Regions from separate parts of the Cupriavidus sp. 86D6 genome, predicted to be linked through region 3. Evidence: predicted binding sites of a transcription regulator. Region 3 holds the regulator's gene; each other region holds the start of a gene.
What was found. The regulator FNR, encoded in region 3, switches genes on or off when oxygen is low (the NO sensors DNR and NnrR bind a similar motif). The targets are predictions, from matches to a motif close to TTGATNNNNATCAA.
Positions count from the first base shown of each region.

Region 1: the regulator FNR is predicted to act here: its motif matches at 2,414-2,427, upstream of AC3G88_RS26375 (universal stress protein).
Region 2: the regulator FNR is predicted to act here: its motif matches at 2,894-2,907, upstream of AC3G88_RS26425 (universal stress protein).

Region 1 is NZ_JBYPSB010000019.1:72-5,399, reverse strand. It holds gene AC3G88_RS26395 (IS5 family transposase) at 1-734, opposite strand, end outside; gene AC3G88_RS26390 (histidine kinase) at 810-923, opposite strand; gene AC3G88_RS26385 (hypothetical protein) at 1,182-1,418, shown strand; gene AC3G88_RS26380 (Hsp20/alpha crystallin family protein) at 1,805-2,350, opposite strand; gene AC3G88_RS26375 (universal stress protein) at 2,573-3,412, shown strand; gene AC3G88_RS26370 (P-type ATPase actuator domain-containing protein) at 3,900-4,499, shown strand; gene AC3G88_RS26365 (HAD-IC family P-type ATPase) at 4,460-5,328, shown strand, end outside.
Region 2 is NZ_JBYPSB010000019.1:5,940-14,655, forward strand. It holds gene AC3G88_RS26405 (hypothetical protein) at 1-286, opposite strand, end outside; gene AC3G88_RS26410 (flavodoxin family protein) at 440-973, shown strand; gene AC3G88_RS26415 (BON domain-containing protein) at 1,140-1,784, shown strand; gene AC3G88_RS26420 (hypothetical protein) at 1,847-2,095, opposite strand; gene AC3G88_RS26425 (universal stress protein) at 2,302-2,754, opposite strand; gene AC3G88_RS26430 (DUF6691 family protein) at 2,937-3,368, opposite strand; gene AC3G88_RS26435 (YeeE/YedE family protein) at 3,370-3,804, opposite strand; gene AC3G88_RS26440 (universal stress protein) at 4,004-4,444, opposite strand; gene AC3G88_RS26445 (hypothetical protein) at 4,693-5,037, opposite strand; gene AC3G88_RS26450 (DUF1488 family protein) at 5,127-5,405, opposite strand; gene AC3G88_RS26455 (hypothetical protein) at 5,707-6,222, shown strand; gene AC3G88_RS26460 (ElaB/YgaM/YqjD family protein) at 6,350-6,688, opposite strand; gene AC3G88_RS26465 (hypothetical protein) at 7,104-7,328, shown strand; gene AC3G88_RS26470 (lecithin retinol acyltransferase family protein) at 7,581-8,090, shown strand; gene AC3G88_RS26475 (hypothetical protein) at 8,143-8,451, shown strand; gene AC3G88_RS26480 (Hsp20 family protein) at 8,514-8,716, opposite strand, start outside.
Region 3 is NZ_JBYPSB010000001.1:996,694-1,005,409, forward strand. It holds gene AC3G88_RS04560 (heavy metal translocating P-type ATPase) at 1-201, shown strand, start outside; gene ccoS (cbb3-type cytochrome oxidase assembly protein CcoS) at 201-368, shown strand; gene ccoN (cytochrome-c oxidase, cbb3-type subunit I) at 537-1,985, shown strand; gene ccoO (cytochrome-c oxidase, cbb3-type subunit II) at 2,007-2,702, shown strand; gene AC3G88_RS04580 (cbb3-type cytochrome oxidase subunit 3) at 2,707-2,865, shown strand; gene ccoP (cytochrome-c oxidase, cbb3-type subunit III) at 2,871-3,797, shown strand; gene ccoG (cytochrome c oxidase accessory protein CcoG) at 3,859-5,349, shown strand; gene AC3G88_RS04595 (hypothetical protein) at 5,397-5,606, shown strand; gene AC3G88_RS04600 (hypothetical protein) at 5,603-5,848, shown strand; gene fnr (fumarate/nitrate reduction transcriptional regulator Fnr) at 5,932-6,657, opposite strand; gene AC3G88_RS04610 (sulfite exporter TauE/SafE family protein) at 6,743-7,510, shown strand; gene scpB (SMC-Scp complex subunit ScpB) at 8,063-8,716, shown strand, end outside.

The DNA of each region.
Region 1 (5,328 bases), on a different contig from region 3:
AGGCGTTCGAAGCGCACACGCAATCGCTTGAAGTTGTGGAGCCAGGCGATGGTTCGTTCAACGACCCAGCGGGTCTTGTCAAGCCCACTGCCGTGCGGCTCGCCGCGACGGGCTATCTCAGTAGCAATGCCAGCGGCGTGCAGAGGTTTGCGGTACTTGTCGTGGTCATATCCCCGATCACCCTGGACGATGCTGGGCTTTGACAGGGGCCGGCCACGTTTGCCACGGATCGGAGGAATCGCTTCGATCAGCGGTAGCAGTTGGGTGATGTCGTTGCGGTTCTCGCCAGTCAGTATCAGTGACAGTGGAATGCCTTGCGCGTCCGTCAGGAGGTGGTGCTTTGAACCTGGTCGCGCGCGATCCGTGGGGTTGGGTCCTGTTTTTGACCCGACCCCACAGCACGGATGGAAGAGGAATCGACGACGGCACGCGACCAATCGAGGCGGTCCGCTGCGCGCAGCTTGGCCAGGAGTACCTCGTGCAAACGGTCCCAAACGCCGGCTTTCTGCCATGCGTGCAGACGTCGCCAGCAACTCATGCCGGGAGCCACATCCCATTTCCTGGGGCAGCATCTCCCAGGGAATGCCGGACTGAAGGACGAAAAGGATGCCCGTGAGCACGGCTCGGTCGTCCAGCGGTTTGCGCCCGGGGTAACGAGCTCGCCGAGCTTTCGGAGGCGGTAGCAGTGGCTGGATGAGTGCCCACAGTTCGTCGTCGAGTATTGGTTTTGCCATGTCCTTTGCGCTGACTAAACAACGCAAAGGTTAACAAAGATCACCTGAAGTTAACAGCCCTGCAAGATCATTTTGTTAGGGCTTCTTAAGGAGCGAGACCGTCATTTGCATGGCAACGATTTGCTGACCCAGGTCGTCATGCAGTTCTCCCGCGATTCGCTTTTGCTCGTTCTCCCTGGCCTGCTGCACCAATGCCGAGGTGGACGCGGAGCCTTCCAACTCCGATAGCCTGTGCCGGGCAGTGAGGTCCTGCGTGATCTTGGCGTAGCCCAGAAGTGTCCCATCGTGTTTGCGCACGGCGGTGATGGTAACGTCGGCCCAAGACTGGCTGCCATCCTTTCAAACGCGCCAGCCCTTGTCCTGTGCGCGTCCCGTGGTTGCCGCTGTGCACAGCAAATGCACCGGTTTTCCGGCCCCCAGGTCTTCCTTCGTGCAGAAGACCGAGAAATGTCGGCCGATGATCTCGTCGGAGGTGAACCCCTTGATTCTCTGGGCGCCGAGGTTTCAACTCGTCACATTGCCGCTGGCGTCGAGCATGGAAATCGCATAATCACTGACAGCCTCGACCAGCAATCGATATCTGTGATCGATCTCGATGTCACTGAAGTTGGCGGCCTTTATATGCACGCCTGCCCGCGTATGCAAGGGGGCGTTGGAAAGCAAATAGAAACGATTTTGGACTGATTCCCGCTAGATCGTACTCCCGCATTACCTCGCGCGTGACGGCCTCGACCAGTGCAAGGCAGGGCGCATTGACGCCGGGGAAGGCGTCGATCATCCAGTTGCAGGCTTGTCCGGCCGTCATTGTCTGTTTGGGAAGAGGGATCTGGCATCCCCAGCATGTCTCCCCGAGATCGGCATTATCTTGCAGCCGGCGCAGTATCTCGCGACGAATTTATTCTGCGGTAGCTTGATGCTTAATCATGGGATCCCCCGTTATTCGGCATGGGCAAATCGCTTTTCGCCGCCGTCAGCATGAACGACGTGCGATGCGCTGGGGCAGAACAACTGTCTGTCACCAAAAGGCGGGCGTCGTTGGCAGAAGTTGCGACCGCCCCGAACAAGAAGCGTTATACGGACTTGATTGCGATCTTCTTCTCCGGCTTCTGGGCTTCGGCCGTCTTCGGCAGGGTCACTGTCAATACGCCGTTCTTGAACGCTGCGTCAATTTGCTCGACGTCGACGCCCTCGGGCACGCGGAATGCGCGCTCGAACGAGCCGTAGTGGCGCTCATGGAGGAAATAGTCTTTGTTCTTTTCCTCCTTCTCGACACGCTTCTCGCCTTTGACGACGAGCCCTCCGTTTGACAAATTCACTTCAATGCTCCTCTCATCAAGTCCCGGCAATTCCATCGTGATTTCGTAGCCCTTGTCGGTTTCTACGAAATCGACGGCGGGACCTGCCAAGAACATCAACCCCATGTCGGGCATGGCGGATGCGAGGCCCTGCGTCAGCCGGGGGAACGAGGTCAGCTTGAAGTCTCGATCGAAGGTCTGGAACAGACGATCAACCTCGCGACGCAGGCCTTCCAAGGGGTGCCACGCGCGCGGCATCCAGGACTGCATCATTTCCTGTTGGTCCTTTGTGACAGGCAATTTGCTCTCTGTTTCGGCCATTTCATCGTCTCCTGAAAAATTGGGAAAGGCGATGTCATGCTAGGTGGTGTACATCCCGTCCCGTTGACAAAGATCAATGGCCCGCTGCCCTCGGATGCAAGGCCTCGTCGTGTGAGGCTTTGCGGGCACTGAACGTGTTGGCTTGACGTATCGCAAGTGGTGGCGGTTGCCGGCATATACAGTGCGGGCAGCAGGCCTGGAGCCTGGAAGGAGTGTTTCGTCATGGACTTCGCCACGATCCTCGTACACCTGGATGGCAGCCGACACCTGCATCAACGTGTGCACCTTTCCACGCAACTGGCTCTGGCCAATGGGGCACGGCTCATTGGCTTGTTCGCTACCGCCCGGCCAGATCCCAATGACATTCGGGGCTTGATAGATGGCGATCGCTATCTCGCGTCTTTCAACACCTGGCACGATCAGGCGTGCAGGGCGGCAAGGACTGCGTTTGAGGGCGCGACTTCCGGAGTAGGTATTACGACGGAATGGCGTGAATCGGAGTCGGGCAGTCAGTCGGCCGTTCTTGTGGCGTCTCGGCTGGCCGACTTGATCGTATTGGGACAGACCGATCCCACCGACCGGATGGCGTCTGGCGATCACCAGGCGGTCGACGAGATCATCCTGCGCTGCGGACGTCCAGTCCTGGTGGTGCCGCACACGGGGTCGTTCCCAACGATAGGGCAGCGGGTGGTGGTGGCGTGGAATGGCAGGGGCGAGGCGGCGCGTGCCATTCGCGACGCCCTGCCGATTCTTGCGCGCGCCACTTCCGTCGAGATCGTCCAATGCGTGGCGCCGGATCGTTGGGAAGATCCGTGGTGCTCGCCAGGCCAGTATGCCGTCGCGTGGCTGCATGATCATGGCATTCATGCAACCCTTTCGGAGTCGATGCTGGACAACGATGCCGAGCCAGGCGAACTGCTGCTGTCCCGCCTTGCGGATTCGGATGCGGATCTGCTTGTAATGGGCGCGTATGGTCACGCGAGAATGCGTGAAGTCGTGCTTGGCGGCGCCACTCGGACCCTGCTGCGCACGATGACGACGCCGGTCTTGTTGTCACACTAGCACGCCGTGCGCAGCCCTCGCGGACGGCCGGCTGGCGGCGCGCAGCCAGCGCATGATCTATTTCAGATTATGTGCACGGAGGCCAGTCCAGTTGATCCGCAAGTCCAGCGAAGGTGTAAGACGAAATGCGAATGATTCGTAGCGTAAATCTCATGATGCGGATGGCAGACACAATCGTTGGCACGTTGGCACGCACCATGTATCTTGAAGAGGGAAAACGTCCGGCCGTCGCTGTTAGCGCGTGAGCCAGGCATGGTGTGCGCTGAGGAAGGCGCGAGCTGTCATGTACTGGGGGCACGATCAGGATGTCGGGTGCCAGAATGGTCAATAGCGCCGGAACAGTGTTTTCGGCCGTCACGCTTGCGGGTGGATTTGTCGCGCGGGCGTGGCTCGGGGATCGCCGACGGCGTCTGGCTGCTCGGGACGTTGCCCAACGTCATCGCGCTCGCCGTCACGAGCGCCAAGGCCGTGTTTCGCAAGGAAACCGGTGTGGCTGCTGGCCCTGGCGTCGGTGGTCGTTGCGCTGAGCCTCGGCGAATTCCTCGTGGCGGCCGTTATCTCGCTGATGCTGGCCAGTGGCCGTGCGCTGGAAGACTACGCGCAACGCGAGATGACCGCATTGCTCCGGCATGCTCCTCGCCAGGCTATCCGACAGGAACAAGGCAACTGGGTGTCCGTGGGCGTGAATGAGGTTCGCCCAGGCGATCGGCTTCTGGTGCGGCATGGCGAGGTGCTGCCCGTCGACGGTGTGTTGGCCTGCGCTGGCGATCTTGATGAATCTGCCCTGACGGGAGTGGCCACAATCCAGCGGCGGGCTGCTGGGGAAGCCGTTTGCAGCGGTGTGCTGAACGCCGGGTCCGTGCTGGAAATGGTTGCGCGTGCCACGGCGTCGGAGAGTATGTTTGCCGGAATTCTGCGTATGGTCGCGGCGGCACAGGCCGAACGCAGCCCGCTGACGCGCCTGGCCGATCGTTATGCCTTGTTCTTAACGTTGTGGCGCTGGCCGTCGCGGGTGCCAGTTGGCTATGGAGCGGAGACGCCTTGCGCGTGCTGGCGGTACTGGTCGTGGCCACGCCGTGTCCGCTGATTCTGGGTGTACCGGTTGCCGTGGTGTCCGGATTGTCGCGTTGCGCAAGCCACGGTGTACTGGTGAAGGGCGGCGGCGCGATGGAACGCCTGGCGCGCGCCAGCATCCTGTTCTTCGACAAGACCGGCACACTTACCCGCGGCGCGGCGCGGCTTGCCGAGATGGCTAGCGCGCCGGGCGAGTCGACCGAGACGCTGCTCGGCCTTGCTGCATCGCTAGGTCAGGGATCGTCGCATGTTATCTCCGATGCGCTGATGACGACCGCGCGCGAGCGTGGCATGGCGCTTGCCACGCCAGCGGGTGTGAAAGAGCAGGCGGGCGCAGGTGTCGAGGGGATTGTCGACGGTCGTTTGGTCAGGATGGGTTCCAGCGCCTATGTGGTCGGTGATGCCAGTCTGCCGCTCTGGGCCGGCGCGATAGACCAGCGTATCCGCATGGGCGGCATGTCGGCGGTGTTCGTGGCCGTCGATGGTCAACTGGTTGGCATCCTGGCACTGGCGGATGCTATACGGGCTGAGACCCCTCGTGCATTGCGGCTTTTGCGGCGCGAGGGATTTGCGCGACAGGCCATGCTGACAGGGGACCGGCAGGATCTGGCGGAAGCCCTGGGGGCAATGCTAGGTATTGAGGAGGTCTATGCGACACAATCGCCGACCCAGAAACTCGAGCGGATTCGGGCCGCCCGGCAGGATGGGCTGGTCATTATGGTGGGAGACGGTGTCAACGATGCGCCTGCCCTGGCCGCCGCTGATGTTGGCGTCGCGATGGGCGCTCGCGGCGCGGCCTCGGCTTCGGAGGTGGCGGACGTGGTGCTCCTAGTGGACCGCCT
Region 2 (8,716 bases), on a different contig from region 3:
CGGATCTCGCCACATCATCCGGTTGCGGGCGCTCGTCAGGGAATTTTTTCGCGCCGGAAGACGCCGTCTTCTCACGTACGCCGTCAGTGTAGGGATCGAACTTCCCAGAGCGTTGTGTCGATGACTTCTTGGCTTCCTTTGACGGTGCTGCGTTGCCCGTTGGCGCGTGTGCCCCGCCATAAAGATCGCCACCATCGGTGTAGTTCTTCTGCGCGTGCGCGGCGGATACGGCCAGCGAACCCATGACCACCGCAGCCATCGCACTCAGTGCAAGCTTTCGTTTCATCGCAACTCCTTACAAGAAAGTCTGTTCCTGCATTCAGCGTAGGAAACCTGACTGCCGGGACCTTGACACATATCAAGCGAGGAGAATCCGAGAGACCTAGCCTTGAGTTGGGAAGACTTGCATCCCAATGACCCCAACTACCGGTCACGCGCCATGAACGACATTGCTGTGCTTTTCTACTCTCGTAGCGGTACCACACGACTGGCTGCCCAAATGCTCGCCGATCGTCTGGACTGCCCCCTATTTGAAGTCGAGGACACAGTCAGTCGCGCTGGCTTCCGGGGCGACCTACGATGCGTCATCGACAACCTTCTGCGCCGGCACGTGCCCTATCGCTACGCCGGCCCACCCTTGTCCGAGTACGCAAACCTTGTCATTATGGCGCCCGTCTGGGTCGGTCATCTCGCCGCACCGATGCGCAGCTTTCTGAGGGATCAGCGCCCGTTAGGGCGCGGCGTGGCGGCCGCCGCCGTGATGGCCGCGCGCGGCGGGTTCCGCGCTACCGAGGAAATTGCCGAAGCACTGGGTCGTACTCCGCACCCCGTGATGGTGTTGTTGCAGCGTGATGTCATCAGCGGCGATGCACGCCCCGACATCGACGCATTTGCAACGGCGCTGATTTCCCAGCCGACAACCGATCCCGGTACCTCTCCGCGCCCTGCATGGCTGTCGCCAAACGAAGCCTAGCGCGCATGCCACCGCGGGAGGGCCGACAGTAATGAGCAAACTGCTGCCTTCCCGTCGCCGACGGGCTGATTTGTGCCACATCAAGGGCCATATGCAAGAGTCTTCTAGATTGACGCATGCAGGGCCATCGTTCGATGGCCCTGCATGACCGAGACAGGAGAATGGAATGAAAACTGACATGGAACTCAAGCAGCTTATCGATGAGGAGCTCGACTGGGATCCCCGCGTAGCTGCCGCCGGTATCGGTGTCGAAGTGCACCAGGGAATCGTGACCCTCTCCGGCCACGTTGGTACGTACGCGGAAAAGATTGCCGCGGAATCCGCCGCCGAGCGCATAAGCGGTGTCAAAGGTGTCGTGGTCAAACTTGAGGTGACGCCGAAGTCAACGCTGGGCGACGAAGCTGTCGCGCTGGCCGCACGTAATGCGTTGCAATGGTATGTGCATGTGCCTGCCGAGAATCTGCACGTGGAAATCGAAAAGGGCTGGATTACGCTCCGTGGCACCGTCCAATGGGGCTTTCAACGCCGTGCGGCGGAAAACGCGGTCAGCCATATCCGCGGCGTGGTTGGTGTATCGAACCTGATCCGTGTCGTGCCGAAGATCGTGCCCGAGGCAATCGAAGGAAAGATCGAATCCGCGCTTCGGCGTCATGCGGAACGTGAAGCCCATCACATCTCCATCAACGCAAACGCCGGCGTCGTCACGCTAGAAGGAACCGTCGACTCGCTGGCCGAGCGCCGAGCCGCTGCCGGCGCCGCATGGTCCGCACCAGGCGTTTCCGATGTCGTCAACAATCTCCGCATACGATAGCCGACATCCAACATGCCTTACGTCAATACCCCCTCGAAGACCGAATGCGTGCGTGTGCCCGCCTATTCTGGTTTGAGTCCTGTCTTGGCGCGCCCTCGTTTCCCGCTTCCGATGGATTGATTCCATTGGATCCGATGCTGCGTCGGCGATACTTTGACCATCAGGATCAGCCGCCACAGCCGGTGGCTCAAGCACGCACGCAGCCTTTGGGGAAACGTCAAGGCATTCAAGACAGCCTGCATCGCCGTGCGCGCGTCCTGGCTCGGCCAGTGCGACATACTGATGCGGATTCGCGGATTGGCAAGCGCCATCTCCGAGCCACAGCAGACGGAACACCCTGCAGGGCCGCCGCGGGCTACAGCCCGGTCATGATTCGATCAATATCGATACCACACGGGATTCTCCGCCAGTGACACCAGTCACGCCACCAGCGTGGCTGGTGCAAGAACTGGTCTGGCGCGGTCCAGATCGATCGCTCTTATTTGCAGCAGAAAAACTTGCAGCATAAAACCGACGGTTATCGCGAGGCTTCCCCTAGCGCCTCGCCGGGAGCAGTCTCATGCGTGCGCGGCGCCTCCCTGACCAGAAGCACCGGCACGGCGGAGGATCGCGCCAATGATTCGGCTACGCTCCCTAGAAATACGCGCCTCAGTCCGTGACGCCCGTGGGTGCCCACCACCACTACGTCGGCGTGCGATGCGTTGATCTGCTCCAAAATCTGCCCGGCGACATCACCCAGACAGATGATGTTATCGATCAATGTCGTCGTGCACTTTACGCCGGCCTGTTCGGCCGCGCCTGCAGCGTCGCGCAAGAGATTCTTACCGTACTCCAGCAGTTCCGGAATGATATCCGCCCGGATTCCGTAACCGCTGTCGTACTGCAAGAACGAGTAGTCAATTACGTGCACGACTTCTAGTTGCGCACGGCATGCCGCCGCGAGCCCGATCGCCTCAGTCAGCGCACGCATGGCGCAGGCGCCGCCGTCAACGGCGACAGAACATGGTGATACATCGACCGTCTCCCAATCCATTCGCCCGGGCATGATGGCCAGTGCTTTGCGTAACGACCTGTCAGTTTCGATTCTGGTATAGCAGGTCGACCTGTAGTTGATTTGTGTCAACCCACGTTCGACCTACGATCAGCCCACGCTCAAGCGCGCGCCACACGCGATTTCACCTGTTCGATAAGTTCGAACACCATCATCCCCGCCGGCATGGCTAGGACGAAACCGGCGGCCTTCGGATATCCCGCTCCCAACGCCACCAATGCGGGCCCAGGGCAGAAGCCCGCCAGCCCCCAGCCGATGCCGAAGGCGGCACTGCCAAGGATCAGGCGCCATGTGATCGACGTGCTGGAGGGCCACTGCATCGGTAATCCGAACCACGAACGTGCACGGCGCCGGGCGATCAGAAATCCGAGTGCGGCCAGCGAGATCGCACCGACCATGACAAAAGCGAGCGAAGGGTCCCACACGCCGGCAAGGTCCAGGAAGCCCAGGACCTTGGCAGGGTTCGCCATGCCCGACACCATCAGGCCGAGCCCAAATACCAGCCCAGCTACCCACGCAGTGATCGTGCCCATCTCAGGCTCCCAGCAAATGACGTTGTACGAAGACGGTCAGGAAGCCGGCTGCCATGAAGGTAAGCGTGCCGGAAATCGACCGTACCGAACCGCGCGAGATTCCGCACACGCCGTGCCCACTGGTACATCCGCTTGCGTATCGCGTGCCGATGCCCACGAGCAAGCCGGCCACCAGTACTTGGGTCCAGCCAGCCTCGATGCTGGCAACGGCAGGATGACCCGCCAGGCGGCCCAGCACCGGTGCGGCGAGCAGCCCCGCAAGGAAGGCAATGCGCCACGCCATGTCGCGGCGAGGCATGCCCAGCAATCCGCCCAGGATGCCGCTGATGCCGGCAATGCGGCCGTTGAAAAGAATCAGCACGGCCGCCGCCAAGCCGATAAGAAGCCCGCCCGCGAGCGACAGCGATGGGGTGAAGTGATCAAGATCCAGCATCATGGGTTTTCCTATTCGATATTTACTCCTGAACCGCGGACATCGGGAGGTGCGAGAGGTTCCGACAGGCGCAATCGGCTCGTGTCGACGACGGCCGGCGCGGGCCGCCAAGAATCTGTGGCAACGTCGAATTGTCGCTGCCCGATGCGCCCGGCAGGACCACGAACCGGCTTTACTGTCTGGCATCAGACATGCCATGTTATCAGCCGCGCGCGGCTTCACCTTTCACCAGAATGACAGGGCACGGCGCATGAGCGATGACACGGCCCGCCACGGAACCGACGATGGCATCGAAGAACGCACCCCGGCCGTGAGTACCCATCACAATCGCCGACGCATCGACGGATCGTGCAAATTCGACGATGCGTTCTGGCGCGAATCCAGTGAGCGCGTGCTGCTCGAACGATACGCCGCCGAGGTTCAGGATCTCGGCGGCCGAGCGCAATGTCCGGCTGCTTTCATCCGCGTGCCATTCTGCCAGGTCGGTCGCGCTGATGTATGACTTCACCTCGCCCGACACGTCCGGCATGCAATGAATCAGATGGACGATCAATGGTCCCTTCAGCAATTTTCCGGCGGCCACAAATTGCGCCGCCGCATCGCTGTACGTTGACCCATCAGCGGCAAGTACGATGGATTGCATTACAGACTCCTTGAATCGAGGACGGCAACACACTTGTTCGGCGCACAGCACTGAAAAGGACACTAACGCGACACGGTGATTCTAAAACCGGTGTACCCGCCCTTGTTTTGACAAGGTAAGCGATCTATCCTCCATCGATTTGGGCTGGATCAAGGAAAAGGTCTTTGTCCTTCGCAGAGTACGGGGAACGGCGTGATTGTTATCATCGCATTATCGGCATGTTCGAGCGGGTGCACCCGAGACCTATTTCAAGGGACAACAGGGTCGTCTTTCATCCTAACCAACGAATGCCGGCGAAGGATGCCTTGTTTGTCAAAGGACAGTACCAGGCTGTACTTGGCGCTCCAAGCGGCTTCCCTGCGCCGCATCGGGACATAACCCTGATGGTTGTGGTCAAGCTGATAAGTCAGGATGCGGCCATCTTCCCACACCGCGCTCGGCTCGGCCAATTTCATGTACACGTCCTCCCGGGTTGTGACGCCGTCCTGCAGGAATGTCAGAAGGTGTGGATCGCCTGGAGGATAGCTCGCGCAAGCGGTGAGGATCGCCAATAGGATGACAATGGCACGGCGACGGGCCCAGATAGTTTTCATCGTCAATCATCTCTTCGCAAGACGCTCGGCTTGGCTCGCTTGTGGTTTACCGCAACTCTCGCAACGTTCAAGATCCCGCTGTCTTGCAGTTACATGCCAAATCGAAAATGCCCGCTGTGCAGCAAGATGCTGTGGGCGCCGGTCATCTCGAACAGTCCGCGGGCCATCGTCTCGATGGCACCCTTGTGCTTCTGATAGGCCACGAACAGGTCTTCTGGCTGACATGATCGCGCACCGAAATGGTCCTCCAGAGCTTCGGCCGTAATGCCGTAGCACGCCGGCGCACCATCGACGTGCGCCTGGCACTGAAGGCTTGGGCCTGCGGAGCAGTAGGTGGGCAACATGACTGAAAACTCGATTGTGCTCATGATGTGTTCGGTGAAATGTCGCCGTACCCTGAGATGTCACCTTCCCTAGACTAGGCGTTGGCGGGATCGGTGATTTGATTCACCGCAAGGGCGGAAGCATCGCACCACGCCGCGCGTGGGTTGCGCGCCGCCTGTCCGGTAGTGGGCGACATCGAAGCCGTAACTGGCGCCGTTGGTGACAGCTCGCCCTGGCCCCTTATCGTTGCATGACAAATCGCCTTGCGCTGTATCAACTGCCACCGCCCATGCGGACATAAAGTAAAGTCCAACGCGGCAACGCAATCACAAAGCGGATTCGATCATGAGCTTCCTTGGCAGTCCCCGCTCCTGGGTCAACGTCATGATCCTCGCTGCCTTCACCGCATCGGCCGGAACGGCCGGCGCCCAAGCGTCTGCGTCTGCAAGCACGCCCAAGACCGCCCTGCAGCAGGGCGCCACCAGCATTCCGTACCTGTCGGGCGGCATCGGCGCCGACGATGTGGCCCGCATGCGCGCGCTCGCGCCGCAGTTCAACGTGCACCTGCGGTTCCAGGATCGGTCGGATGGCGCGTCGCTTGCGGACGTCAAGGTGCTGCTGCTCAATGCGCGACACGAACGCGTCCTGCGCGTGGTGAGCGAGGGGCCGCTGTTGTATATGCGGGTGCCGCCCGGCCAATACTATCTGGCGGCGGTGTACCAGGGCATCATCCAGGAACACGCGCTGATCGTTGGCCGCAAACCAGTAGATCTGACCATCTCGTTCACAATGAATAGCGAGGAAGGCACTTGGCAGTACTGCAAGCGCCAGGCCAACCTGTGCGAAGGCATCACCCCGTAAGTGCGTGGCACGTCGAGGGCGGATGACGAGGCGAACACATGCGGGCGCGGAATCGGCGGCAGCCTCGCTCTGCGGAACATGAACCGGCCGCCTTCAGACAAGCAAGCCGTCGGCTTCGGTGAAGAGATTAGTGGCGTCGGCTGCCCGCCAAGGTCGAAATGGCACCGATGGCGGCAGACAGCAAGGCCACCGTGCCGATGCACCGCCATGGGTGCTCATGCACGTAAGCGTCGGTGGCCTTTGTGAACTCGCGTGTACGCTGGCGCGCGCCTTCGCGCAGCATGCCCATGCGTTGACGGAAGTCTTCCACGCGTCTTTTCATATCGGCATGGGCCGCGGCCGAGCGGCCAGATGCTTCGCTGGCCACCTCGCGCAATAACGCTTGCGCATCGGCAACCAGAACGTTGAGATCATTGATCAGGGCATCGCGGTAGGCGGGAAGCGTGGCGTGCACATCGTCGTTCATCTTGCGTCTCCTTTGGGTCATGCATGGTTCGTTTGGCAATGCACGAAGCGTAGGTGGCAAGGGCGACCGAGAGTTGGGATAGATCAAGGAACATGTGGTGTCATGGATCGCGCCCGCGGTACTAGACGATGAAATCAGACATGTAACCGCAGAAGCTGGTCAGCGATGCACTGGAATGAGACCCGCCATCCTCGCGCGCCCGATCGGCGAGTCTCCGACGCCGGGTCCCCCGCCTACATGTTGGAAAGCTCGGATAGGCCAGGGCGAGGCAAGTCACGTGGCATCGTCGATGCGCCCCCCAATTGATCGTTATCAAACAGCTATGGGTTTTAGCGCACTAACGATTTGACAGTGGCTATCTTCACTAGGCAAAAGACGAGACACAAACAGTTGCCGCTGCCACCGGAGACATGCCATGTTGAGTGCCCATGAAATCGCCGCGTTGATGGTGCTGGGATCGCTGGGGTCGTGCCGCGATATCGATCCGCGCGATCTGGCCGCGCTTGCCACCCGCCGCTTGGTCGATATGGCCGACGCACCGACCGCGTCTCCCTCGGCGCACCTTACCCCGGCCGGGTATCAGGTCTTGGGTGCCATTCACCGCGCTTCGGGGGTGCGGTCGTTGCTGCGGATCGCGTAGCCATTGCGGCATCGGCGAATGCCGGCGCGAGTCAGGCAATCCTGACAGCCGTGCCAAGAAACCTGACGCGCCACACAGCGCCATTCCCACATTGCGCATCGTAATCAGGTGACGCGTTTGCCGGCATGCGCTGATATGTGCCAATACCCGGGCTGACCAATACTCCAGCCACACCCCGGCAACGCCGCGCGAATTCCATAAAGCAACAGGCCGCGCGTCCGTGCCCTCGGTGCCAACCGGCGGGAGATGGAAATGGACGATATGGACATCGCGCCAGCGGCAACCAACCGCGCGCCACAGACGCTGCGGGAAGGCTCGCACCTGGTCACGCCGCGACGCTGGTATCGCCATCATGGCATCTACATCGGCAACGGACAGGTGGTGCATTACGCGGGATTCAAGTCATTGCTGCGTCGAGGCCCCGTGGAATGCGCCACGCTCGAGGCCTTCGCCGACAGCCACGGTTTCGAGGTTGTCACTGTGCAGCAGCACGCCCGTTACAGCGGAGCTGATGTGGTCCGTCGCGCCACTTCGCGACTGGGCGAGGACACCTATCACCTGCTACGCAACAACTGCGAGCATTTCTGCAACTGGTGCGTACATGGCGCGTCCACCAGCTCGCAGGTTGAACGATTGGCACACGAGCCGCTTCGCGCCCTACTCGCTGCCGTGTGCCTACTGCATGCGTGGATGAGGGCGCGCGTGTACACCGGGCGCGGCGGCAACTTTCTTTCTAACCGTCATGGAGAGCAAACATCATGAACACCGTAAGCTACAACTATCGGGGCTTTCATGTCACCCTGCGTCCCGACCCGTGCACCCCGAGGTTCGCATCCTTTCGCGAGACGACGATATGGGCGTGTGCTTTACCCCGCGCTGGGGCCCATTGGCGCCGGTGGCCTCCGAAACCAAGCAGTGGCTGCAAGGCTACGCGGCCGGCCTGATCGACTGCGAACTCGCCGGAGGCTTCGGCATCCTGCTCCAGCGCGACGCTCAGCTAAGGCAAGAGCGCGGCGATTGTGTGGCGGCAGCCGGAGGCGGCCCGTGGTCTGACGCGGCTTCGACGCTCTTGCGCGGCCGGCTCGCACAGCTTCCCGCGCTCAGCGCGCCGATCAATCCTTGACCGAGCAGGTCAGCGAAAGCTGAATTGGAGCGGGGGCAACCGAGTTCATCGACTCTCATTCATTACTGCCTACGCTGCCGAACGGATCTGGATACGCTTCTGCGGCGTGGCTTCCTTCTTGGGCCGCACCGGCCGCAGAACACCGTCGGCGTAGGTGGCGTCAACTTTCGATTCGTCGATCGGCGTCCAACGTGAAGGCTCGGCGCATGGCGCCGCTGTAGCGCTCGTGGCGGATCACACGTTCGCCATCGCCGCTGCTCGGTCG
Region 3 (8,716 bases):
CAGAACCTGGGCTGGGCCTTTGCCTACAACGTGGTGGCCATCCCGCTGGCCGCGACGGGCCACGTCACGGCCTGGATGGCCGGGATCGGCATGTCGGTGTCATCGCTGCTGGTGGTGGCCAATGCGTGGCGGCTGCTGCGCGTCAAGGCAGCGGCGCCCGAAGTGCCGGAAGCCCCGGAAGCGCGGGAGGGGAAAGCCTGATGGAAACGCTATATCTGCTGGTGCCGATGAGCCTGGTGCTGGTGGCATTGATCGCCGGGGTCTTGTGGTGGGCGCTGCATGCGGGTCAGTACGACGACCTGGACCGGCCCGCCGAATCGATCCTGCTCGATAACGACAAGCCGCAGGGGCCCGAACAAGCCCGGTAGGGCGAATCGGCCGATGCGTCCTGGTGCAAGACCGGTGCACAGACATTACCCGGCGAAAACAGTTCGTGCGTGGTGCGTAAGGATTGATTGAAGTCAACGCGACGAGCGCGCTGTTTTTCTAAAGTCACACAGTCAATAGGTTTATTCTTACTTAGCTTGGGGGTCTGAATGGCTGTCACCACCGCGTCTCCACGCGTCGACACCTTCAACTACGGTGTAGTGCGGCAGTTTGCCGTCATGACCGTTGTCTGGGGCATCGTCGGCATGGCCGTAGGCGTTCTGCTTGCGGCGCAACTGATCTGGCCGGATCTGAATTTCAATACGCCGTGGCTGTCGTTCGGCCGACTGCGACCATTGCATACCAATGCAGTGATCTTCGCCTTTGGCGGCAGCGCACTGTTTGCCACGTCGTATTACGTGGTGCAGCGCACCTGCCAGGCACGCCTGTTCTGCGGACCGCTCGCGGCATTCACGTTCTGGGGCTGGCAGATCGTCATCGTGGCCGCCGCGATCACGCTGCCGATGGGCATCACAAGCTCGAAGGAGTATGCCGAGCTCGAATGGCCGATCGACATCCTCATCACGCTGGTCTGGGTGGCCTACGCCATCGTCTTTTTCGGCACGATTGTCAAGCGCAAGACCCGGCACATCTACGTGGCCAACTGGTTCTTCGGCGCCTACATCCTGACCATCGCCATCCTGCATATCGTCAACAACATCGAGATGCCGGCGTCGATGTGGAAGTCGTATTCCGCCTATGCGGGCGTGCAGGACGCCATGATCCAGTGGTGGTACGGCCATAACGCGGTGGGCTTCTTCTTGACCACCAGCTTCCTGGGGATGATGTACTACTTCATCCCGAAGCAGGCCGAGCGGCCGATCTATTCGTATCGCCTGTCGATCGTCCACTTCTGGGCGCTCAATTTCACCTACATGTGGGCCGGCCCGCACCATCTGCAATACACCGCGCTGCCCGACTGGGCACAGTCGCTGGGCATGGTGTTCTCGCTAATCCTGCTCGCGCCGTCGTGGGGCGGCATGATCAACGGCATCATGACCATGTCCGGCGCGTGGCACAAGCTGCGTACTGACCCGATCCTCAAGTTCCTGGTGGTGGCGCTGTCGTTCTACGGCATGGCCACGTTCGAGGGCTCGATGATGTCGATCAAGACCGTGAACGCGCTGTCGCACTACACGGACTGGACGATCGGCCACGTCCATTCGGGCGCGCTGGGCTGGGTCGCGATGATCTCGATTGGCTCGCTCTACTACCTGATCCCGCGCCTGTTCGGCGAAAAGCAGATGTACAGCACGCGCCTGATCGAACTGCACTTCTGGGTGGCCACGATTGGCGTGGTGCTCTATATCGCCTCGATGTGGATCGCCGGTGTGATGGAAGGCCTGATGTGGCGCGCCACGCAGCCGGACGGCACGCTGACCTACGCGTTCGTGGAAGCGGTCAAGGCCAAGTATCCGTTCTACCTGATCCGACTGGCCGGTGGCCTGTGCTTCCTGGGTGGCATGTTCATCATGGCCTACAACGTGTTCCGCACCATCGCCGGCAAGCCGGCCGTGGACGCGCCGATTCCGGCCAGCCTGCCGGCTTCCGCCCACTGACCAGAGCCGAGGACGCAAACAATGTCTCAGAATCAAGGATTTTTCAGGCACGAGACGCTGGAAAAGAACGTCGGCTGGCTGATCATCGCGACAATCATCGTGGTCAGCATTGCCGGTCTGGTGCAGATCGTGCCGCTGTTTTTCCAGCACTCCACCACCCAGCCCGATCCGGGCATCACGCCGTATTCGCCGTTGCGGCTGATGGGGCGTGACATCTATATCCGTGAAGGCTGCGTGGGGTGCCATTCGCAGCAGGTGCGCACGCTCCAGGCCGAAACCGAGCGTTATGGCCATTTCTCCACGGCGGGGGAGTCGGTGTATGACCACCCGTTCCTGTGGGGTTCGAAGCGTACGGGCCCCGACCTGGCCCGCGTGGGCGGCCGGTATTCCGACGACTGGCAGCGCATTCACCTGCGCAATCCGCGCGACGTGGTGCCCGAATCGGTGATGCCGTCGTATCCGTGGCTCGAAAAGACGCCGCTGCCGACCGATTCGGTCCAGGCCCGCATGCGTGCGCTGCAGCGTCTGGGCGTGCCCTATACCGATGCCGACATCGCTGGCGCACCGGAAGAGCTGGTGGGCAAGACCGAAGAGGACGCCATGGTCGCGTACCTGCAGGGTCTGGGCCTGAACCGTCGCAATGTCCGTCTGGATACGGCCCCCGCGCCCGCCGCGGCAGCGCCCGCGGCCGAGACGGCCGCACCCGCCAAGGAGTAACGCCATGGTGATCGTGACTTCCATTGCCACCGTCCTGTCGATGCTGACGTTCCTGGCCATCTGCTGGTGGGCGTGGTCGGCGGGCCGCAAGGCTGCCAACGAGGAATCGGCGATGCTGCCGTTTGCCTTGCCGGACGAACATAACAATCCAAGCCGGAACTAGTAACCATGAGCGATTTCATTTCCGATTTCTGGGGCTACTACATCACGGCCATCGCGCTCATTGGTATTGTCTGGTGCGTATGGCTGCTGTTTTCGCAACGGAAGATGCCGAAGGGCATCAGTACCACCGACGACACCGGTCACGTCTGGGACGGCGACCTGCGCGAACTGAACCATCCGCTGCCGCGCTGGTGGATGTGGATGTTCCTGCTGGCCTGCGTCTTCAGCGTGGCATACCTGGTGCTCTATCCGGGCCTGGGCACCTACGCCGGCGTGCTGAAGTTCTCGACGCAGGGCGAACTTGCCGCGCATCGGGAAGCGGCCGAGAAGATGCAGCACGAGATCTACGCCAAGTACCTGAAGATGGATGTCAAGCAGGTGGCCGCGGACCCCGATGCGCGCGAAATCGGCCAGCGCCTGTTTCTGAACTACTGCGCCCAGTGCCATGGCTCGGACGCGCGCGGCAGCCGCGGCTTCCCGAACCTGACCGACAACGACTGGCTGTATGGCGGTGATCCCGACACGATCCAGCAAACGATCGCGAAGGGCCGCAACGGCGTGATGCCGCCGTTTGCCGGCACGATCGATGCCAAGCTGGCCGGCGATACGGCGCAGTATGTGCGGTCGCTGTCGGGGCTGACCTACGACCCGATCCGGGCGTCGCGCGGCGAAAGCACGTTCAAGTCCACCTGCGCGGCCTGCCATGGCGCGAGCGGCAAGGGCAACCAGGCACTTGGCGCGCCCAACCTGTCCGACAACGTGTGGCTGTATGGCAGTTCGGAGGGCGTGATCGTCGAGGCCATCCTGAAGGGGCACAACGGCCATATGCCGGCTCATGAGGAAATCCTGACGCCCGAACGGATTCGCATGCTGACGGCATACGTCTGGGGCCTGTCGAACAGCAACGCGAACGCCGCATCCACAGGGCAATGACAAACCGTCCCCCGGGGTCCGGAGGCCACGCCATCCGGACCGGGGGCATGAGGGCTGAACAATGAGCGCGCCCCTGGAATCTCCCCCCACTACACGCGAATCAAGCGAGGCCGCCTGGCGGCCCGCACCGCCGCCAAAGCCGGCGGCCGACGCCACCGAAGAGGCCCTGTACGAAGTCCGGCGCAAAATCTACCCGCGCTCGGTCACGGGCGCTTTTTCGAGCTGGCGGGTCTGGCTGGTCATCCTCACGCAACTGGTCTACTACGGCACGCCGTGGCTGCAATGGAACGACCGGCAAGCCGTCCTGTTCGATCTCGGCGCCCGCAAGTTCTACATCTTCGGCCTTGTGCTGTGGCCGCAGGACGTGATCTACCTGGCGGTGCTGCTGGTCATCTCGGCGCTGGCACTGTTCCTGTTCACGGCCATCGCCGGACGGTTGTTCTGCGGGTACGCGTGCCCACAGACCGTCTATACCGAGATCTTCATGTGGATCGAGCGCCGGGTGGAGGGTGACCGCATCGCCCGCATCCGGCTGGACGGCGATCCGTGGAGCCTGCGCAAGATTCGTCTCAAGGCGACCAAGCACGCGCTGTGGATCCTGATCGCGCTGTGGACGGGCTTTACGTTCATCGGCTATTTCGCACCGATCCGCGAACTGGGCGGCGAGGTCCTGCACTGGACCCTCGGTCCGTGGCAGGCGTTCTGGATGCTGTTCTATGCGTTTGCCACGTGGGGCAACGCCGGGTTCATGCGCGAGCAGGTGTGCAAGTACATGTGCCCGTACGCGCGCTTCCAGAGCGTGATGGTGGACCGCGACACCTACGTCGTGACCTATGACGTGGGCCGTGGCGAACCGCGCGGCAGCCGGTCGCGCAAGGCGGACCACCACGCGGCTGGCCTGGGCGACTGCGTGAACTGCAGCATCTGCGTACAGGTGTGTCCGACCGGGATCGACATCCGCGACGGCCTGCAGTACGAGTGCATCGGCTGCGGCGCGTGCATCGACGCCTGCGACCAGGTCATGGACAAGATGGAGTATCCGCGCGGGTTGATCCGGTACACATCGGAAAACGCGATGCGCAAGAAGCTGTCGGCATCGGACGCCCGCAAGCGGCTGATGCGTCCGCGCACGATTGTCTACACGGCGATCTGGCTCGCCTTGACGGCAGGCTTCGTCACATCGCTGGCCATGCGCGCGCCGCTCAAGGTCGACATCATTCGCGATCGTGGCGCGCTCGGGCGCGAAGTGGAAGGGCGCTGGATCGAAAACGTGTACCGGCTGCAACTGATCAACGCCACCGAGGCGCCGATGAAGTTTCACGTGCAGGCGCAGAGCGACGCGTTGCAGGGCATGGTCGTGGAGTACGACCATGGCGCGGAATCGCTGTCGCCCACGTCGAACCGGCTGCTGCCGATCCGGATTCGTGTGCCGATCGACGATGCGAAGCAGGGTACGCACAAGATCGAGGTGACGGTCACCGCCGAGACCGAAACCGATCGGAAAGTGGATATCCGGCAAAGCACGAGTTTCATCGTGCCTCGCGATCTGTGATGCTGTCACGGATGGTGAGCCGGGACGAATGCCAATAGGAGAGCGCAATGACCCAACACCCCGCAAAGCCCTGGTACAGGGAGCCATGGCCCTGGATTTTGATGAGTGGTCCGCTGCTGGCGATGGTCGCTTGCGGTATCACGATCTGGCTGGCAAACACCCATGCCGATGTGCCGGTGAACGATGCCACGCGCCACGGACTAGTGGTCGAGAAGGCCGGTGCCGATCGCGCTGAACCCGCTGCGAGGCGCCCATGAGACTGCGCTGGCTGATGTGGGTGCTATGGCCGGCGTTTCTGATGGGCGGTGCGGCCACGGCGGTGGTGTTCTCGGTGGTGGATCCCGGAGACCTCAGCTTCTTCGGACAACCGGTAGAAGCTTCCCGGCAGGCGATCTACACCGTTGGCTTCCTGGTCGCGTGGTTGTTCTGCGCGTTGTCCAGCGGGCTCACGCTGTACACGATGCCGGTGAAGCTCAGCGACACCGATGAACTCGAATAGCAATGCAGAACAGGCGCTGCAAACAGAAAGGCCGCGCTGGATGGCTCCGGCGCGGCCTTTGTCGTGATGCGTGGCCCTGGCTTTCAGCAGGACCGGCTGTACACCTGCTTGATGCCTGCCATATCGACGAGCTTCACATGTCGCTGACGAATCTGGATCAGGCCTGCTTCGGCAAAGCGCGAGAACAGGCGGCTGACGGTCTCGAGTTTCAGGCCCAGGTAGCTGCCGATTTCCTCGCGGCTCATGCGCAGCACGAACTCGGTGGACGAATAACCGCGCGCCGACAGACGCTCGGACATGTTGACGAGAAACGCAGCCAAACGTTCTTCGGCGCGCATCGATCCGAGCGTGATCAGCATGACCTGGTCCTGCGAGATTTCCTTGCTCATCAGGCGCAGGAACTGGCCTTGCAGCGAGGGAAGGATGCTCGACAGCGATTGCAGGTCGTCGTAGCGTACGACGCAGACTTCGGCGTCTTCCAGCGCGGTGGCGTCGGAGGCGTGCTGCATCTCGCTGAGGCCATCGAGGCCGATGACTTCACCGGGCAGATGGAAGCCCGTGATCTGTGTGCGCCCGTCTTCCATCGTGACGTGCGTCTTCAGTGTGCCAAAGCGAATGGCGTAGACCGCATTGAGCGGTTCGCCCATCCGGTAAAGCGTTTCGCCCTTGTGAACACGCACGCGTTCCTGCACGAGCGTGTCCATCTTCGCCAGGTCTTGTTGCGACATGCCCACGGGCAGGCAAAGCTGGCCCATGGCACACGTTGAGCAACGGGGCGACATCTCGGTGACGGGAATGGAAGTCAACAATTGAAGTGCTCGTTATGAATGCGCTTGCAGCGAGGGCGCGATGCAGGCATTTTACAGCGTCATGTGACGCAGAAGCGAGGAACAGTTGCCTTTTGGTGTGCTTTTAAGCGTTTTTCTGATGGCATTGCTCGGTGGCATGCATTGCGCGGCCATGTGTGGAGGAATTGCTATTGCCGCGGAGCAGAAACAGCACCGCGATGTGGCAATTGTCATACACCGTACCGCTCGTCAGTGGTGGACTGCGCTGTGCATCATGCATGCAGGCCGCATCACGACATACATGCTGCTGGGTGCGGTGATGGGTGCTGTCGGTGCGACGGCGTGGCGGCAGGAGTATCTGCCATTGCAGCGATGGCTTTATGCCGGGGGCAGCATGATGCTGGTACTCACCGGTGTGTGGCTGTTGCGTGGACGCGTGATGCGTTCCGACTGGATCGAGCGGCTCGCCTCTCTGGCCGCCGTGCACGTGGTGCAGCGTGCGCGGGCCATGACCGCCCGACTGCCGGTGCGGCTACGTGGCGAGCGTCGCGCAACGCCGCTGTTGCGCCGATACGGTATGGGTCTGGCCTGGGGGCTGGTGCCTTGCGGAATGATCTATGGCGCATTGGCGCTGGCACTGCTGGCAGGCAACGCGGTGTCGGGCGCGCTGGTGATGGGCGCGTTCGGGCTCGGCACGCTGCCCAACCTGCTGGTGATCTCCGGGCTGTCGGGGTACCTGCGGCAACTCTCGCGCAAACCTGTGGTGCGGGTCGCGTCGGGGCTGCTGGTGATCGGCTTCGGCGTGCTCGGCGTGGCCCGGTCGATCTGGCTCCCGGACACGCTGGCCCAACACGGCTTTTGCGTGGTGTTCTGAATCGGCCACAAGGGCGGGTTGCGGGCGGGGCCGGGAATGCCATACAATCGACGGAACCACGGTATCGCGCCGCACCATTGCTCGGGGCGCCGCTGGGGCCGCATTCCTGATCTGGGGAGCGTGCCCAGGGTTTTTGGCCACTCCGGTGCGCCGAGAACGTCTCAACAGTCCATCCGGTTCAAAAGATCTGGTTAAAAGACCGGCTGCGGTTGGGAAATGGCGCCGGTCAGGGCAGGGTTGCCTGAGCCGATACCGTTTTGTTTCTTGCCGTCTTGGCCATCTGGTGGCCCTGGCGAATGTCCGCCCCGAAGGGAGAAGGCGCGACGCAAGAGGTCCGTTGACTGGTGAAACTGGCCAGCGCCGGACGATCTCCTGCCGGATCGACCCGGCATTTCGATGCAAAAGAACGAGGTGCGCACGGCTGCGCTGCATTAGGCAGGCGAGCTGGCTGCGCGATGAAATGGCGGCGGCTTCGGCCTCGCTGTATCTGCAATCTCCAGTGCTCCGGGATTCGTCCGGGGGCAGGTGCAAAGACAGGCTGCACGCAATCACATGAATACCCAAGAGGCGAAGATCGTCCTCGAGACCGCGCTGATCTGTGCGCAGGAGCCGCTGCGCGTTGGCGATCTGCGACGGTTGTTTGCCGACGACGTCGGTGCCGACACGATCCGAGTGCTGCTCGAGGAACTGCGGCAGGACTGGCAGCCGCGCGGGGTCGAACTCGTGGCGCTGGCCAGCGGCTGGCGCTTCCAGAGCCGCCCCGAGATGCGGGAATTTCTCGACCGGCTGAATCCGGAAAAGCCCCCCAAGTACTCGCGTGCGGTCATGGAGACCCTGGCGATCATCGCGTATCGCCAGCCTGTCACCCGTGGCGATATCGAGGAAATCCGGGGCGTGACGGTCAGCACGGACGTGATCAAGAAACTCGAGGATCGCAGCTGGATCGAAGTCATCGGCCATCGCGACGTGCCCGGTCGTCCCGCCTTGTACGCGACGACCAAGGCGTTCCTGGATGACCTTGGCCTGCGTTCGCTGGACGAACTGCCCCCGCTGGAGGATGCCCAGGCGCAGGCGCAAGCGGCGCTCCTGGAGCAGCAGGCCATCGATTTTGAAGAAATCGCCACGGCTAACCCGCCTGCCGGCGACGAGGAAGCGTTTGCCGAACCGGCAGCCGCGTTGACCGTCGAGGCCGCCGGGCCGGAGGTG